Regions from separate parts of the Micromonospora sp. BS32 genome, predicted to be linked through region 1. Evidence: riboswitches for the same ligand, from Rfam matches in the RefSeq annotation. Region 1 holds a riboswitch; the other holds the start of a gene.
The links. Region 1 has a riboswitch for thiamine pyrophosphate ahead of AC5RWQ_RS28695 (thiamine phosphate synthase). Riboswitches for the same ligand answer to the same signal wherever they lie in the genome.

Region 1 (8,385 bases):
CGGGCCGAGCGTGTAGAACGGGGCCTCGTGGCACCACTCCTGCTGGAGGTCCACGTTCTCCTTGATCTTGTGCATCGGCACGTGACCCGGGCCCTCGATCATCACCTGGACGTCGTACTCCCAGGCGATCTTCGTCAGCTCGCCGAGGGTACGCAGCTCGGCGAACTGCGCCTCGTCGTTGGCGTCCGCGATCGAGCCGGGCCGCAGCCCGTCGCCGAGCGAGAAGGTGACGTCGTACCTCGCCAGCAGCGAGCACAGCTCGCGGAAGTTGGTGTAGAGGAAGTTCTCCTCGTGGTGCGCCAGGCACCAGGCCGCCATGATCGAGCCACCCCGGGAGACGATTCCGGTGACCCGGTCGACGGCGAGCGGCACGTACGGCAGCAGCACCCCGGCGTGCACGGTCATGTAGTCGACGCCCTGCTCGGCCTGCTCGATCACCGTCTCCCGGAACACCTCCCAGCTCAGCTTCACCGGGTCACCGCCGACCTTCTCCAGCGCCTGGTAGATCGGCACGGTGCCGATCGGCACCGGCGAGTTCCGCACGATCGCCTCGCGGGTCTCGTGGATCCGCTTGCCGGTCGACAGGTCCATCACCGTGTCGGCGCCCCACCGGGTGGCCCAGGTCAGCTTCTCCACCTCCTCGGCGACCGAGGAGGTGACCGCCGAGGTGCCGATGTTGGCGTTCACCTTGACCAGGAAGGCCTTGCCGATGATCGCCGGCTCGCACTCGGGGTGGTTGACGTTGAGCGGCAGTACCGCCCGCCCGGCGGCGATCTCGTCCCGGACCAGCTCCGGCGGCACGCCCTCGCGGATCGCCACGAACTCCATCTCCGGGGTCACCACTCCCGCACGGGCGTAGGCGAGCTGGGTCGGCCGCTTCCTGTCCGTCCCGGCCAGCGGCGTCCCCGCACCGCGCACGGGAGCGACATCCCCCCGGGAGGCGATCCACGGTCCGCGCATCGGCGGCAACCCCACCTCCGGGTCGGAGCCCGGTCCGGAGGTGTCGTAGAGGCGTACCGGCGGGTTGTCCCCGGTCAGCTCCACCTCGGCGAACGGCACCCGGACGTCCGGCCGGGACCCCTCGACGTAGACCTTGCGACGTGCCTGCATGACAGCCTCCCTGATGGTCAACGGGACCAGCCGAAGTGGTCCAGCGGCCCGCGTCCCGCGCCCAGCTCCCAGTCCCGCGCGCCGGTCAGCGCGCGGGTGACGTACTCCTTGGCGGCGGCGACCGCGACCGGTACCGGATCGCCGGCCGCCAGCCGGACGGCGATCGCCGCCGAGAACGAACAGCCGGTGCCGTGGCTGTGCCGGGTCGCCACCCGGGGCGCCCGCAGCAGCGTGGTCCGGCCCGCACCGACCAGCACGTCGACGGACTCGCCGCCGGCGTCCACGTCGCCGCCGGTCACCACCACGTGCGCCGGGCCGCCGGCCGCGAGGGCCTCGGCCGCCGCGACCATCTCCTCGACCGTGGTCACCGGGCGTCCGGTGAGGGCCGCGGCCTCCGCGCAGTTCGGCGTCGCCACCTCCGCGTACGGCAGCAGCCGCTCCACCGCCGACACCACGCCGAGCCGGTGTCCACTGGTGGCGACCAGCACCGGGTCGACGACGAGGTGCGGCAGGCGCCCCGCCCCGGCCGCCCCGGCCACCGCGTCGGCGACCGCCGGGGTGCCGAGCATGCCGGTCTTCACCGCCCGCACCCGGAAGTCGGCGAGGACGCTGTCGAGCTGCTCGGTGACGGTGCGCGGGGGCAGCGGCAGGACGGCGTCCACGCCCCTGGTGTTCTGCGCGGTGACGGCGGTGAGCACGCTGGTGCCGTACGCGCCGAGGGCGGCGAAGACCTTGAGGTCGGCCTGGATGCCCGCTCCCCCGCCGGAGTCGGATCCGGCGATGGTGAGGAGCGTTCTCGGCGTCACTGGTTTTCCTTGGCTGCGGTGAGGGGCTGGGTGGGCGGCGCGAGCGTGACCGCCTCCGCAAAGGCGCTGCCCAGCGTGGCGGCTGCCTCCGCCGGGTCCTCGGCTCGCATGATCGCGCCGAGCACCGCCACCCCGACGGCCCCGGCTTCGACGCAGGCCGTCACGTGCTCCGGTGTCTCCACTCCGCCGAGCGCGAGGACCGGGACCGGGCTGAGCCGGACCAGCCGGGCGAGCCCGTCGGGGTGCAGGGGTGGGCCGTAGCCGGGTTTCGTGCGGGTCGGGAAGACGGGCGAGAGGGTGACGTAGGCCTCGGTGGTGAGCCGGCCCAGCTCCGCCTCGTCGTGGCAGGAGCGGCCGACCAGGCCGAGTCGCGGCGGCGGGTACGGGCCGGCGGCCGGCAGGTGGACGGCGTCGCCGCCGAGCGGGTCGGGGCCGGCGACGACCAGGGTGCCGCCCGCCTCGGCCAGGATGGGCCGCAGCGCGGCGGCGAGGGCGGCGCGTTCGGCGCGCGGCAGGTCCTTCTCCCGCAGCACCACCACCCGTGCTCCCCCGGCGACCGCCGCCGCGACCACCTCCGGCAGCGGCCGCCGTGCCTGCCACCGGTCCGTGAGCACCACCAGGCCCGAGGGCGCCGCCCGCCCGGCGATCCACCCCGTGCCGGCTCGCCGCGCGACCGTGAGCTGCTCGATCGCGGTCACAGCTCGGGCCTTCCCTCGTCCGGGGTGGAGGCGAGGGCGTGGAAGCGACGGGCGATCCGCCCGGCCCCGTACGCGAGCCGGCCGGCCTCGACGGCGTACCGCATCGCGGTGGCCATCGCGACCGGGTCGGCGGCCCGGGTGACGGCGCTGGCCAGCAGCACCGCGTCGCAGCCCAGCTCCATGGCGAGCGCCGCGTCGGACGCGGTGCCGATCCCGGCGTCGAGGATCACCGGCACGTCCACGCCCTGCCGGATCAGCCGGATGTGGTGCGGGTTGCTGACGCCCAGCCCGGAGCCGATGGGCGCGCCGGCCGGCATCACCGCGGCGCAGCCGACGGCGGCCAGCCGGCGGGCCAGGATCGGGTCGTCCGAGGTGTACGGCAGCACGGTGAACCCGTCGGCGACCAGCTCCTCGGCGGCGCGCAGCAGCTCCACCCCGTCGGGCAGGAGGGTGCGCTCGTCGCCGATCACCTCCAGCTTCACCCAGTCGGTGTCGAACGCCTCCCGGGCCAGCTGGGCGACCTTCACCGCCTCACCGGCGGTGTAGCAGCCGGCGGTGTTCGGCAGCAGCTTCACCCCGCACCGCTCGAGCAGGTCGAGCAGCCCGCCGGCGGTGCCGGGGGCGGTGTCGACGCGGCGCAGCGCGAGGGTGACCAGCTCGGTGCCGGAGGCGCGGATCGCCTGTTCCAGCACGTGCAGGTTGACCGCGCCGCCGGTGCCGAGGATCAGCCGGGACCCGAACGTCTCGCCGGCGATGGTGAGGGTCACCGCGCTCACCCGCCCTGGGCGGCGCTGAGCACCTCGACCCGGTCGCCGTCGCGCAGCACGGTCGCCGGCCAGCCGCCGCGCGGCACCACCTCGCCGTTGACCGCGACCGCCAGGCCGCGCCGCTGGTCGGTGACCGCGCGGACCAGGTCCGCCACTGTCGAGCCGCCCGGCAGGTCGCGCCCGGCGCCGTTGACGGTCAGTTCCACGTCTCCTCCTCGGTGACGGATGTGCGCGGGGTCGGGCGGGCGGCGGCCGTGAACCGGTCGGCGCGGAAGGGGGCGAGCAGCGGGTCCGGTTCGCCGCCGACGACCAGCCCGGTGATGAGGTCGGCGGTGACCGGGGTGAGCACGATGCCGTGCCGGTGGTGGCCGGTGGCGGCGAGCACGCCGGGCCGCCCGGGCAGCGGCCCGAGGATCGGCGCGTTGTCCGGGGTGCCGGGGCGCAGCCCGGCGGACGTCTCGACCAGGTCGTACTCGGCCAGCTCGGGGACCAGGTCGACGGCGGCGCGGAGCAGCCGCAGCACCGCCCCGGCGGTCACCTCGGTGTCGGCGCGCTCCTCGACGGTCGCCCCGACCACCACCTCGCCGGTGTCCCGCGGCACCAGGTAGACCGACTCGCCGTCGGCGTACCCCCGGATCACGTGCCGGAAGCCCGGCGCGCCGCGGCCGGGCGCGCGGAGCCGGAGCACCTGCCCCTTCACCGGCCGGACCGGCAGCCCGGCCAGCGCGGCGCTCCCGCAGCCCGCCGCGACCACGGTGACGGCCGCGGCCACGTCGGAGATTCTGGCGACCGCGCCGGGCAGTAGCGTGACGCCGGCCCGCTCGGCGGCGGTCCGCAGCGCGACGACCAGCCGCCGGGGGTCGACCTGGTGGTCGCCGGGGGCGACCGCGCCGCCGCGCAGCCGCGGCGCCAGCGCCGGCTCGCGCTCCCGCAGCTGCGAGGGGCGCAGCGGCGTGATCGGCAGCCCCAACCCCTGCTGGTACGACCAGAGCCGCCGCGCCTCGGCCAGGTCGTCGGCGGTCAGCCCGACCACCAGGGTGCCCTCGGTGCGGTACCCGAAGTCCGTGCCGGCGGCCTCGGCGAGCTCGGCGGCGAACCCCGGCCAGCGGGCGGCGGAGTCGGCGAGCAGCCCGGTCAGCTCGGGCTCCCCGAAGTACGCCTCGGCGACCGGCGAGAGCATCCCGGCGGCCACGTGGGAGGCGCCGGAACCCGGGGCGGGATCGTGCACGACGACCCGCAGCCCACGCGCCGCGCAGCGCCACGCGATCGCCAGCCCGACCGGTCCCGCCCCCACGATGGCGACGTCCGGTCGGGTCAGCACGTCAGCGCCCCGAGCAGGACGGCGGTGGCTCTTCCCGGGTCCGACGCTCCCGACAGCGCCCCGACCACCGCCACCCCGTACGCCCCGGCGGCCCGCAGCGCCGGCACCGACCCGGCGGTCACCCCGCCGATCGCGATGACCGGCACGGGCACGGCGTCGGCGACAGCGCGTATGCCGGCCGGGCCGATCGGGTCGGGCAGGCCGATCTTGGTGCCGGTCGGGTGGCACGGCCCGACGCCCAGGTAGCTGGCTCCGGCGGCGACCGCAGCGGCGGCGGCCACCGGTTCCCGGGCGGTCGCGCCGAGCACCGCGCCGGTGCCGAGCACCCGGCGGGCCGCGCCGACCGGCAGGTCGTCGGCGCCGACGTGGCCGCCGTCGGCGCCGACCGCGAGCGCCACGTGCAGCCGGTCGTTGACCAGGCAGGTCGCCCCGTACGGCGCGCAGAGCGCCACCACCCGCCGGGCCAGGTCGTACGCCTCCCGATCGGTGGCGGCGTCCTCGACCCGGACCTGAACGACCAGCTCGGCGCGGGCCACCGGCAGGGCGGCGCGCAGCACGGCGAGCGGGTCACGCCCCGGCCGGGTGTCGGTGATCAGATGCAGTCGCCCAAGGGACGGCACGGCAACACTCCTCCCTGCGCCGGCATTACCCGGATCAGGTTCAACGGTCGGGGGCTTCAGCCCCCCTCTCAGCCCGGTGCACCGGGCTCCCGTGGGTCACTTGCGGCATACCGTACGACGGATGCGGCGGATCCGCCAAGGGCGGGGGTGCGCTTTTCCCACTGACCGTCTCATGTCGACGTCATGGGCAGCGCGTCACCGTCCACTCACGCCATGCTGTCCGGATGCCCTCGGTCCCCCGCGTCGCCCGCCGTCTGGCGTTCCTGCCCTTCCGGGCGCCCGGCGGACGTTGAACGGCGGCGGGCTGAGCGGGCATGGCCCGGCGAGGGGAACACCAGGGCTGTCAAACGGGCCGGATGACGTACCTGGTGTTCCACTCGCCGCGGCGGCAGCGAGGGTGTGGCGGGTCAGAGAATGGCGTCGAGGGCGGCGAGGTCCTCGTCGGTGGGCTGCCAGGTGCCCGCCTCGGCGTTGGCGCGTACCTGCTCGGGCGTGGTGGCGCCAGCGATCACCGACGTCACCGCGGGCCGGGCGGCCAGCCCGCCGATGGCCACCTGGAGCATGGTGATCCCGCGCTCGGCGGCGTACGCCTCGATCGCCTCGATCGTGTCCCAGTCCGCGGCGGCGAGGCGGGCGGCGTACCGGCCGCCACCGGAGAGCCGGCTGCCGGCGGGCGGGGCCTCGTTGCGCCGGTACTTGCCGGTGAGCAGGCCGTTGGCGAGCGGGAAGAACGGCAGCATGCCGAGGCCGAACCGCTCGCAGGCCGGGATGACCTCGGTCTCGACCGAGCGCTCCAGCAGCGAGTAGTGGTTCTGCGCGCTGATGAAGCGGGCCCGGCCGTTGGACGAGGCGACCCAGTCGGCGTCGGCGATCTGCCAGCCGGCGAAGTTGGAGTTGCCCAGGTAGCGGACCTTGCCGGCGCGGACCAGGTCGTCCAGGGCGGCCAGCGTCTCGTCGATCGGGGTGCCCGGGTCGGGCTCGTGCATCTGGTACAGGTCGATGTGGTCGGTGCCGAGCCGGCGCAGCGACGCCTCGACGGCCCGGGCGATGTAGCGCCGGGCACCCCGCGCACCGAAGTCCGGCCCGTTGAGGCCGTTCATGTCCATGCCGAACTTGGTGGCCAGCACCACGTCGTCGCGGCGACCCTTGAGCGCCTGGCCGAGCAGTTCCTCGGAGCCGCCCTGCGGCTCGCCGTAGATGTCGGCGGTGTCGAAGAAGGTGATCCCGGCGTCGAGCGCGGCGTCGACCACCGCCCGGGTGCCGTCGAGGTCCAGCTTGCGGCCGAAGTTGTTGCAGCCGATGCCGACCACGGACACCACGAGCCCGGAGTCGCCCAGCCGGCGGTAGTTCATCTCAGTCACGAGATCCACCCTATGCCCGCCCGACGTCCGCCACGGGCGCAGCCGGCAACCGCCGGGCGAGCGCCGCCCGACGGAGCCCGTACCCGGGCTCCCCGAGGGCAGCGATCCGTTCACGTCATCAAGTTCGTAGTCTCCGCGCCGACCATCGGCCCTCGCCCCGCCCCGAGCCGGGCCGGTCGGTGCGGCGCCCGCTCAGCCGAGCACGTCGGCGACCAGCCCACGGGCGGCGCCGGTGGCGGCCGCCAGCTCCTCCGGGGTACGGCCGACCCCACCGAGCAGCGCCTGCGCCCGCCACGCGAAGTCGGCCGGCGCACCGGGCAGCCGACCGGCCGCGGCGACCATGCCCTTCTCGTTGACCAGCCACCGCCCGGCCCGGGCGTGCAGCACCTGCGCCAGCACCCCGACGACCCGGAACAGGCAGCCCGCCACGTAGGCGGCATCGCCGGACCCGGCCGCCTTCGCCGCTCCCTCGACCAGGAAACCCGCCTCCCAGCCGGCGGCCTCCAGCGCGGCGGCCAGCGCCGGCGGGTACGACGACAGCTCGGCCCGCAGCGCGGTCAACTCCCCGGTCGGGTCACCGAGCACCCGGCAGAGCGCCACCTCCCCGGCGTAGGCGTGCGAGTAGAAGCCGAGCGGATGCCCGGCCTGCACGCCGACGGAGTACCGGCCGGCGCGGCAGTCGGCCGACACCTGGCGTACCCGGTCCAGGTCGCGGTAGATCCAGTCCACCGCGGCCCCGCCGACCCGAAGCCAGCCGCCGCCGTCCACCCAGGGCCCCCAGCCGCCGGGGGCGGTGAGCTCGACGGAGTCGTCGGCGACCGACTCGGCGACGGCCCGCAGCGCGGGCACGTCCAGCGGGCCCCGGTAGTAGAGCCCGAGGTCCCAGTCGGAGTCGGGCCGGTGCTCGCCCCGGGCCCGGCTGCCGCCGAGCGCCACCGCGACCACCCCGTCGACCGCGCAGAGGCGGTCGACCAGCGCGGAACCGATCACTTCACGTCCCACACCGGCTCCGTCGTCTCCACCACCTCGCCGTCGCCGCGGAACAGCACGAACCGGTCGAACGATCGGGTGAACCACCGGTCGTGGGTGACCGCGACCACGGTGCCCTCGAACGCGGCCAGCCCCGCCTCCAGCGCCTCGGCGGAGGCCAGGTCGAGGTTGTCGGTCGGCTCGTCGAGCAGCAGCAGCGTCGCCCCGGAGAGCTCCAGCAGCAGCACCAGGAAGCGGGCCTGCTGGCCCCCGGAGAGGGTGCCGAAGCGCTGGTCGCCCTGGCCGGCCAGCTCGTACCGGCTGAGCGCCGCCATCGCCGCGTGCCGGTCCATCCCGTCCCGGTGCTCGTCGCCCCGCCAGAGGATGTCGACCAGGGTCTTCGCCATCAGCTCGGGGCGGTCGTGGGTCTGCGAGAAGTGCCCGGGGCGGACCCGCGCGCCGAGCCGGGCCACCCCGTCGTGACTCACCGGGGGCAGCGCGGCGGCGCCGTCGACGGGGCCGTTGGCCGGGTCCGGGTCGGTGCCACCCCGGGCCAGCAGCCGCAGGAAGTGCGACTTCCCCGTTCCGTTCGCGCCGAGCACGGCGACCCGGTCGCCGTACCAGAGTTCCAGGTCGAAGGGGTACGTCAGGCCGTCGAGCTCCACCTGCTCGCAGATGACCGCGCGCTTGCCGGTCCGCCCGCCGGACAGGCGCATCCGGATGTCCTGGTCCT
Region 2 (8,385 bases), on a different contig from region 1:
CGTGGCCGAGGCGTGGCGGCGCGGCGACGACGCCACCGTCGACCGACTCGCCGCGCTGGAGCTGCGCCGACTCGGCCTGCGCGGTGCCCGATAGGGTGTGGCGGTGCTCTGGTTCCTGATCGTCATCGCCGTGCTGCTGCTCGGGTACGCCGCCGTCCTGGTGAGCTTCGTCCGCCGGGGGCGCAAGATCCCGCCGGCGGCCTACCTGGTGCTCGCGGCGTTCAACGGGCTGATCCTGGCCGGCGTGCTGGCCTGGGCGATCGCCCGCTGACCGCGCCGGGCCGCGCCCGCGCCGCCCGGATTGCCGGCCGGCCGGCGGGCACGGCGACCGCCAGCTGCGGCAGGTCGCGTCCGCGACCCGCCGCAGCATGTGCGGACGGGCGTCAGCGCGCCGGCGGGATGCGGCGCCGGACGTCCTGGGCGGTGGACGGACCGGGTGACCAGGGAGCCACCCAGGGCGCGTCGGCCGGCGGGGTGATCACGCCCTCCTCGATGCCGGCGTACCGGCCGGCGAGGATCCGCTTCGCGGCCGCCACGTCGACCGAGTCGGTGTTGTCCCAGAGCGCGGTGAAGAGCTGCTCGACCCGGATCCGCGCCTGCCGGCAGAACAGGTCGGCCAGCTCGACGTTCTCCGGGCGGGTGTCCTTCTCCGCGTTGGCCCGGACGCAGACCGAGGCCATCGCGAACAGCTCCGCGCCGATGTCCACCACCCGGCCGAGGAACGCCTGCTTGCGCTCCATCTTTCCCTGCCAGCGCGACATCGCGTAGAAGGTCGACCGGGCCAGCTTGCGCGACGAGCGCTCCACCAGCCGCAGGTGCCCGGCGAGCGTCCCGAACTCCGCGTACGCCCCGGGGCTCTGCCCCTTGCCCACCGCGAGAGTCGGCAGCCACTTCGCGTAGAAGGCACCGGCCCGCGCCCCCGCCCTGGCCTTGCGACCGAGCCCGGCATCCGGGTCGATGATGTCGCCGGCCACCGCGAGGTGCGCGTCGACCGCCTCCCGGGCGATCAGCAGGTGCATGATCTCGGTGGAACCCTCGAAGATCCGGTTGATCCGAAGGTCGCGGACCAGCTGCTCGACCGCGGCCGGTCGCTCGCCGCGGGCGGCCAGCGAGTCGGCCGTCTCGTAGCCGCGCCCGCCCCGGATCTGCACCAGCTCGTCGCCGATCTTCCACGCCATCTCGCTGGCGTAGAGCTTGACCAGCGCCGCCTCGATCCGGATGTCGTTGCGGTCGTCGTCGGCGAGCAGGCAGCAGAGGTCGAGCATGGTCTCCATGCCGTACGTCGTGGCCGCGATGAAGGCGAGCTTCTGCGCGACCGCCTCGTGCTCGCCGACCGGCCGGCCCCACTGCACCCGGTCGGCGGCCCACTCCCGGGCCACGTTCAGCGACCACTTCCCGGCGCCCACGCACATCGCCGGCAGCGACAGCCGGCCGGTGTTCAGGGTGGTGAGCGCGATCTTCAGGCCCTTGCCCTCGCCGCCGATCACGTTCTCCTTCGGCACGAAGACGTCGTGGAAGCGGGTGAGACTGTTCTCCAGGCCGCGCAGCCCGACGAAGGCGTTGCGCCGCTCGACGGTGATGCCCTCGCTGTCGCCCTCCACCACGAAGGCGGTGATGCCGCCCCGCCGGCCCTCGGCGGCGGACACCCGGGCCATCACCACCAGCAGCGTGGCGACCGTGCCGTTGGTGGCCCAGAGCTTGACCCCGTTGAGCCGGTAGCCGGTGCCGTCGGCGGTCGGCTCGGCGGTCGTGGCCAACCGGGCCGGGTCGGAGCCGACGTCCGGCTCGGTGAGCAGGAAAGCAGAGACCTCGCCGGCCGCCAGCCGGGGCAGGAACGTCTGCTTCTGCTCGTCGGTGCCGAACATCTTCAGCGGCTGCGGCACGCCGATGGACTGGTGGGCGGAGAGCAGCGCGCCGATCGCCGGGCTGACCGAGCCGGCCAGCATCAGCGCCCGGCAGTAGTGCAGGTTGCTCAGCCCGAGGCCGCCGTACTTCCGGTCGATCTTCATGCCGAAGGCGCCCAGCCGGGCCAGCCCGTGGAACACCTCGTCCGGGATGGACGCGTCCCGCTCGATCGCCGCGCCGTCCACCTCGGAGCGCAGGTACGCCCCGAACTCGGTGAGGAACGCCTCGGCCCGCTCGACGTCCGCCGGGTCGGATTGCGGCCACGGGTCGATCAGGTCGAGCCGGAACCGGCCGAGGAAGAGTTCCTTGCCGAAGCTGGGCCGGTCCCAGGCGGACTCCCGGGCCGCCTCGGCGACCTGGCGGGCCTCCTTCTCGGAGACCTGACCCGCCTCGGCGGGCAGCGGCCCGGCGCCGTCCTGGGTGGGTGTGCTGTCCTGCGTCGTGGTCACGGCTGCCCCCTCGAACCTCGGTCCGGCTGCGGAAACGTGCTCGACAAACAGCACGCTACCCCCGGTTGTTACCCAGGGGTAGCGTTCGTCGCACGTCCGATTTTCCGACCGGGTGGCGGTTGCCGCCGCCGCTCAGTCGCCGGTCAGCACCTCCGGCTCGTCATCGTCGTCGTCGATCTCGTCGTCGCCCCAGTTGCGCCGAGCGAACGGCAGGATCATCCAGAAGGTCAGGAACCACAGCGCGGTGAGCCCGCTGAGCACGAAGGCGAGGCCGCGGTCGAGCACGAAGTCGGTGATCAGCAGCACCGCGCTGACCATGGAGACCAGCATGAAGGCGAGGCCGCCGGTGGCCATCCGGTGCGCGAAGCGGACCAGCTCCGGCTTGCGACCCTGGCGGAACAGCGCCCGGTGGAAGGCGACCGGCGAGATGATCATCGCGGTGGCGGCGGCCGCCGACAGCAGCGCGACGATGTAGACGTCCTTCTGGAACTGGGTGGTCCGGGTGAAGCCGTTGCTGAACGGCAGGGTCAGCAGGAAGGCGAAGAGGATCTGCACGCCGGTCTGGGCGACCCGCAGCTCCTGGAGCAGGTCGGCGAAGTTGCGCTGCCAGCGCTGCTTCTCGGATTCCTTCGACACGCGCAACCTCCGGTGAGACGGTACTGCCCGTGGGCGTCACCCACGGGCAGCTCCGAATTTCCCCATCGGACGCCGCCGCGAAACCGGTTCAGGAACCCCGGCGGATCCGGCCGGCGTACCGGGCCTCCAGCGCGGCGTTGTGCTCGTCGCCGCCGGCGATGTTGGCCGACAGGTAGACCGGGGGCCGCTCCCCCGCCGCGATCAGCCGGGCCACCGTCTCGGTCACGATCTGCTGCGCCAGCAGGGCCGCGGTGATGGAGGAGACCGCGCCGACCGCGCCGCCGCCCGGCAACGGCAGGGTCGCGTCACCGTACGGGGCGCCGTTGTCGAGCACCACGTCGGCGAAGTCGGCGAGCTTGCGCCCGGACGGGTGCCGCGAGGTCATCCGGCCGGAGTGCTCCGCCGAGGTGATGGCGATCAGCCGGTGGCCGTGCTCCTTCACCACCGAGGCGAACTCCACCATCGCGCCGTTGACACCGGAGTTGGAGGCCAGCACGAAGACGTCCGGCGGGCTGACCGGGGCCAGCTCGTAGAGCCGGTGCGCCACGGCCGGGTCGCGTTCCAGGTGCGGCCCGAGGACGCTGGCCGGCTCCCCGCCGAGCAGCACCAGGTCGCGCAGCGCGATCCGGTTCGTCGGCACCAGCCCGCCGGCCCGGCCGGCGATCTCCATGGCCAGCGCCTCGGAGTGGCCGGTGCCGAAGGCGTGGATCACCCCGTCGGCCCGCAGCGCCTCGGCGAGCAGGTCGGCCGCCCGGCCCACCGCCTCCCGCTGGCCGGCCGCCACCCGGGCCATCGTCGCGGTCACCACGGCCAGGTACTCCTCGGCGCTCACCGTCATGCTTCCTCCGCTCTCAGGCCAGCCCACGGGCACGGGCCAGGATCGCCTCGGCCAGCGGGCCGGGGGCCTCGTCGGGGATCCAGTGGGTGACCCCGGGAAACGTCACGAACCGGTAGTCGCCCGTCACGTGGCGGGCGCACGCCTCGGCGCCCGTCCGGCCGAGGGCGACGTCCTGGTCGCTCCAGACGTAGGTGGTCGGCACGTCGACCGGGCCGACGGCCTTCATGTCGTCCCCGGACATCGCCCGGTACCAGTTGAGCGCGCCGGTCAGCGCGCCCGGCTCCCGCATCGGCTCGGCGTACCGGGCCACCCGGGCGGCGTCGCCGACGCCGGAGAGCAGCCGGCGCAGGGCGGCGGCCCGCGCCGCCAGCAGCAACTTCTCCGCCACGCCCGTCCGACGGAACAGCACCATGTACGAGGAGCGCGCCTTCTGCCGGGTGTCGTGCTTCAGGGCGTACCCGAAGGCCGCCGGATGGGGCACGGAGACCGCGGTGAGGGTGCGCACCCGGTCGGGGTGCTTGGCGGCGAGGGCCCAGGCGACCACGGCGCCCCAGTCGTGCCCGACCACGTGGGCGGCGTCGACGCCCAGCGCGTCGAGCACCGCCACCGCGTCGGCGACCAGCTCCGGGAGCCGGTAGGCGGCGACCTCGGTCGGCCGGCTGCCCGGGGAGTAGCCCCGCTGGTCCGGGGCGTGGGTACGCAGCCCGGCGGCGTGCAGCGCCGGCACCACGTCGTCCCACTCCCCGCCGTGCTGGGGGAAGCCGTGCAGCAGGAGGACGGGTTCGCCATCCTCCGGGCCGCCGGTGCGTACCTCGAAGGTCAGTCCTCGCGCCTCGACCCGCATGATCGGCAGCCTAGCCGCAGCGACCCGCCCGGGCATCCGCCCGACCGGGCGGGCGAGCCGTCGCCGCAGCTCGGTGCTAGCGTCTGCCGAGACAACTTCACATCCGACAGGGGAGCGCACAGCGCTGAGAGTGCGGGCACCGCCCGCAGACCCTCGAACCTGATCTGGGTAATGCCAGCGCAGGGAGTTCGGTCGACCTCCAGCCGCGCCGCCGTCCGGCAGCAACCGGGCGCGGCGTGCGTCTTCTCCTGGTTCGATCATCTGAACTGGGAGCCATCATGAACCACACGGACAGCAACCGGTGGCGGACCGTCGACATCGTGGTCGCCTCGGTGATCGCCGTCGCCTTCGGCGTCATCTTCTGGGCCTGGGGCCTGCTCTGGAGCGCCACGGACGCCGCGTTCGCCTTCTTCCCGCCGGCGCAGACGCTGATCTACGGCGTCTGGCTGGTCCCGGCGGTGCTCGGCGGCCTGGTCATCCGCAAGCCGGGCGCCTCGCTCTACTGCGAGCTGGTGGCCGCGATCGTCTCCGCGCTGCTGGGCAGCCAGTGGGGCGGCATCGTGATCGTGCAGGGCCTGATGCAGGGCGTGGGCGCGGAGCTGGCGTTCGCCGCGTTCCGCTACCGGTCGTTCCGGCTGCCGACCGCGCTGCTGGCCGGCGCGCTGACCGGCCTGACCGCGGCGGTCTTCGACTTCGTCTACTGGAACAAGGCCACCGACCTGACCAGCTACCGGATCCCCTACGCGCTGCTCACCATCGTCAGCGCGACGATCATCGCGGGCGCCGGCTCGTACTACCTGACGGCCGCCCTGGCCCGCACCGGCGTCCTGGACCGCTTCCCCGCCGGCCGCGACCGCGCCACGGTCTGACCGCGTTCCCACCATGTTGATCATGAGGTTGACGGCGATGTGGATCTCCCGAAGTGCCGCCAACCTCATGATCGACGGGGCAGGGTGGGAGCCGTGAGCGCGGTGGAACTGCGCGGGTTCGGATGGCGGCACGCCGGGCGGAGGGCGTGGGCCGTCCGGGGAGTCGACCTGCAGGTGGAGCACGGGGAGCGGGTGCTGCTGCTCGGGCCCTCGGGGGCCGGGAAGAGCACCCTGCTGACCGCGCTCGCGGGGCTGCTGCCGGAGGACTCCGGTGAGCAGGAGGGGACCGTCGAGATCGACGGGCTCGACCCGCGCAAGGACCGGGAACGGGTCGGCATCGTCTTTCAGGACCCGGAGACCCAGCTGGTGATGGCCCGCTGCGGCGACGACGTCGCGTTCGGGCTGGAGAACCGGGGCGTACCGGCCGGCGAGATCTGGCCCCGGGTCGAGGAGGCGCTGCGCCGGGTCGGCTTCCCTTACCACCGGGACCGGCCCACCGCCGCCCTCTCCGGCGGCGAGCAGCAACGCCTCGCCCTGGCCGGCGCGCTCGCCCTGCGCCCCGGCCTGCTGCTGCTCGACGAGCCGACCGCCAACCTGGACCCGGCCGGCGCCGAGCTGGTCCGCCGGGCCGTCGCCGGCGCGCTGGACGCCGACACCACCCTGATCCTGGTCGAGCACCGGATCGCCGAGGCGCTGCCGCTGGTCGACCGGGTGGTGGTGCTCGAACCGGGCGGCGGCGTCCGCGCGGACGGGCCACCGGAGGCGGTCTTCGCCGCGCACGGCGACGCCCTCGCCGCCGAGGGCGTCTGGGTGCCCGGCCGGACCATCCCGCCCCGGCACGCCACCGCCCCCGCCGGGGACCGGTTGCTCACCGCCGACCAGCTCGGCCTGCCACCCCGGCTGGGCGGCACCGACCTGGCGGTACGCGCCGGCGAGGCACTCGCCGTGCTCGGCCCGAACGGCGCCGGCAAGTCCACCCTCGCCCTGCTGCTCGGCGGGCTGCTCCGCCCCGGCACCGGCCGGGTCACCGCCACCGACGCGCTGGCCGGCACCGACGCCCGCACTCCCCCGCACCGCTGGCGGGCGCCCGCGCTGGCCCGCCGGATCGGCTCGGTCTTCCAGGACCCGGAGCACCAGTTCGTCACCGGTACCGTCTTCGACGAGCTGGCGCTCGGTCCGCGCCGCACCGGCCGCCCACCGGCGGAGGTGCGGGCCACCGTGGACGGTCTGCTGGAGCGGCTGCGGCTGGCGAAGCTGGCCGGCGCCAACCCGTACACCCTCTCCGGCGGGGAGGCGCGGCGGCTGAGCGTGGCGACCGCCCTGGCCACCGCGCCCCGCCTGGTGATCTGCGACGAACCGACCTTCGGCCAGGACCGGCGGACCTGGGGGGAGCTGGTCGACCTCTTCGCCGACCTGCGCGACGCCGGACACGGCGTGGTGACGGTGACCCACGACGCGGACTTCGTCGCCGCGCTCGCCGACCGCACCGTCACCCTGCCCGGGCGAGCCGGTCCCGGTGCCGCCACCGTCGGCCCGCGCGCCGCGGACGGTGGCGGGCCGGAGCGTCTGCCGTGATCAGCCTGGAACCGGTCGCGACGCCCGGGGCGCCGCTGGCCCGGCGCAATCCGGTGGCCAAGCTGGCCGCCGCGCTGGTGTTCACGTTCGTCCTGGTCGCCACGCTCGACCCGGTGGCACCGGCGATCGCCATCGCGGTCGAGCTGGCGGTGCTGCCGCTGTTCGGGATCCGCTACCGGGTGCTGGCCCGCCGGGCGCTGCCGCTGCTGGCCAGCGGGCTCGGCATCCTCGTCACCCTGGTGCTCTTCGCCGCCGACCGGTCCGGCCCGGTGCTGCTCGACGCCGGGCCGCTGCTGGTGACGCAGGGCGTCCTGGTCACCGCGCTCGGCCTGGTGCTGCGGACCTTCGCGGTGGCGCTGCCCGGGGTGATCGTCTTCGCCACCACCGACCCGACCGACCTGGCCGACGCGCTGATCCAGAACGCGAAGGCGCCGGCCCGCTTCGCCCTCGGCGCGCTGGCCGCGTTCCGGCTGGTGCCGCTGCTCGGCCAGGAGTGGCAGATGATCGCGATGGCCCGCCGGGCACGCGGCGTGGACGCCGGGCGCAATCCCGTGGCGAAGCTACGGCTCTTCATCTCGACGGCATTCGCCCTGCTGGTCGGCGCGATCCGTCGGGGCATCCGGCTGGCGGTGGCGATGGACGCCCGCGGCTTCGACGCCGGCACCCCCCGTACGGTGGCCCGCCGGCAGCACTTCGGCCGGGCGGACTGGCTGCTGATCGCGGCGGCGGCGGTACTGGCCGGCGGCGCGCTGGCGGTCAGCATCGCCCTCGGCGCGTTCCGGCCGCTGATCGGCTGAACGCACCCTGGGACGCGCCGCGCCCGGCTGCGCCGAACACTGCGGGCCGGAGCCGGGTGCGGCCGCCCACCGGGACGACCGCACCCGGACACCGGTCAGCTGCGCCGGAAGGCGTACCGCCGGGTCTGACCGCGGGCGGCGGTGCCGCCCACGCCGCCCCGGACCGGCGGACCGCCGCGCGGCGGCGGGGTGACCGGCGCCGGCCGGGCGGGCTCGGGCTCCGGCGCGGCCGGCAGCTCGACCGGGTGTGACAGCGCCACGGTGAGCGGGTCGACCGGTTCGGGCCGCGCGGCGAGCGGACCGGGCACGGCCGGCGCCGGTGGAGACTTCTTCGGGGACTTCTTCGGGTGTCGCTTGGCGGGCACGCGCCGCCTCCTTCGCGAACGGGACCGCGCCGCCGGGCGGGCGGTCGACGGGCAGGGACGACCCGGGCGACCCGACCACGCGGACACCGCACGAACGGGGGTGGGGA

Region 2: it holds a riboswitch for thiamine pyrophosphate, as region 1 does, so the genes downstream of both, AC5RWQ_RS12530 (ECF transporter S component) here and AC5RWQ_RS28695 (thiamine phosphate synthase) in region 1, are expected to answer to the same signal.

Annotation. Positions count from the first base shown of each region.
Region 1 covers NZ_JBSSHR010000031.1:6,499-14,883, forward strand. Annotated here, with positions in the region: gene thiC (phosphomethylpyrimidine synthase ThiC) at 1-1,110, opposite strand, end outside; gene thiD (bifunctional hydroxymethylpyrimidine kinase/phosphomethylpyrimidine kinase) at 1,128-1,916, opposite strand; gene AC5RWQ_RS28675 (thiamine phosphate synthase) at 1,913-2,563, opposite strand; gene AC5RWQ_RS28680 (thiazole synthase) at 2,611-3,381, opposite strand; gene thiS (sulfur carrier protein ThiS) at 3,387-3,587, opposite strand; gene thiO (glycine oxidase ThiO) at 3,578-4,702, opposite strand; gene AC5RWQ_RS28695 (thiamine phosphate synthase) at 4,696-5,322, opposite strand; TPP riboswitch at 5,317-5,425, opposite strand; gene AC5RWQ_RS28700 (aldo/keto reductase) at 5,730-6,692, opposite strand; gene AC5RWQ_RS28705 (nucleotidyltransferase domain-containing protein) at 6,876-7,685, opposite strand; gene AC5RWQ_RS28710 (ABC-F family ATP-binding cassette domain-containing protein) at 7,670-8,385, opposite strand, start outside.
Region 2 covers NZ_JBSSHR010000006.1:215,094-223,478, forward strand. Annotated here, with positions in the region: gene AC5RWQ_RS12500 (hypothetical protein) at 1-94, shown strand, start outside; gene AC5RWQ_RS12505 (hypothetical protein) at 104-271, shown strand; gene AC5RWQ_RS12510 (acyl-CoA dehydrogenase family protein) at 384-2,354, opposite strand; gene AC5RWQ_RS12515 (DUF6328 family protein) at 2,487-2,990, opposite strand; gene AC5RWQ_RS12520 (sugar isomerase domain-containing protein) at 3,079-3,828, opposite strand; gene AC5RWQ_RS12525 (alpha/beta fold hydrolase) at 3,842-4,672, opposite strand; TPP riboswitch at 4,771-4,876, shown strand; gene AC5RWQ_RS12530 (ECF transporter S component) at 4,951-5,541, shown strand; gene AC5RWQ_RS12535 (ABC transporter ATP-binding protein) at 5,635-7,116, shown strand; gene AC5RWQ_RS12540 (energy-coupling factor transporter transmembrane component T family protein) at 7,113-7,913, shown strand; gene AC5RWQ_RS12545 (hypothetical protein) at 8,009-8,278, opposite strand.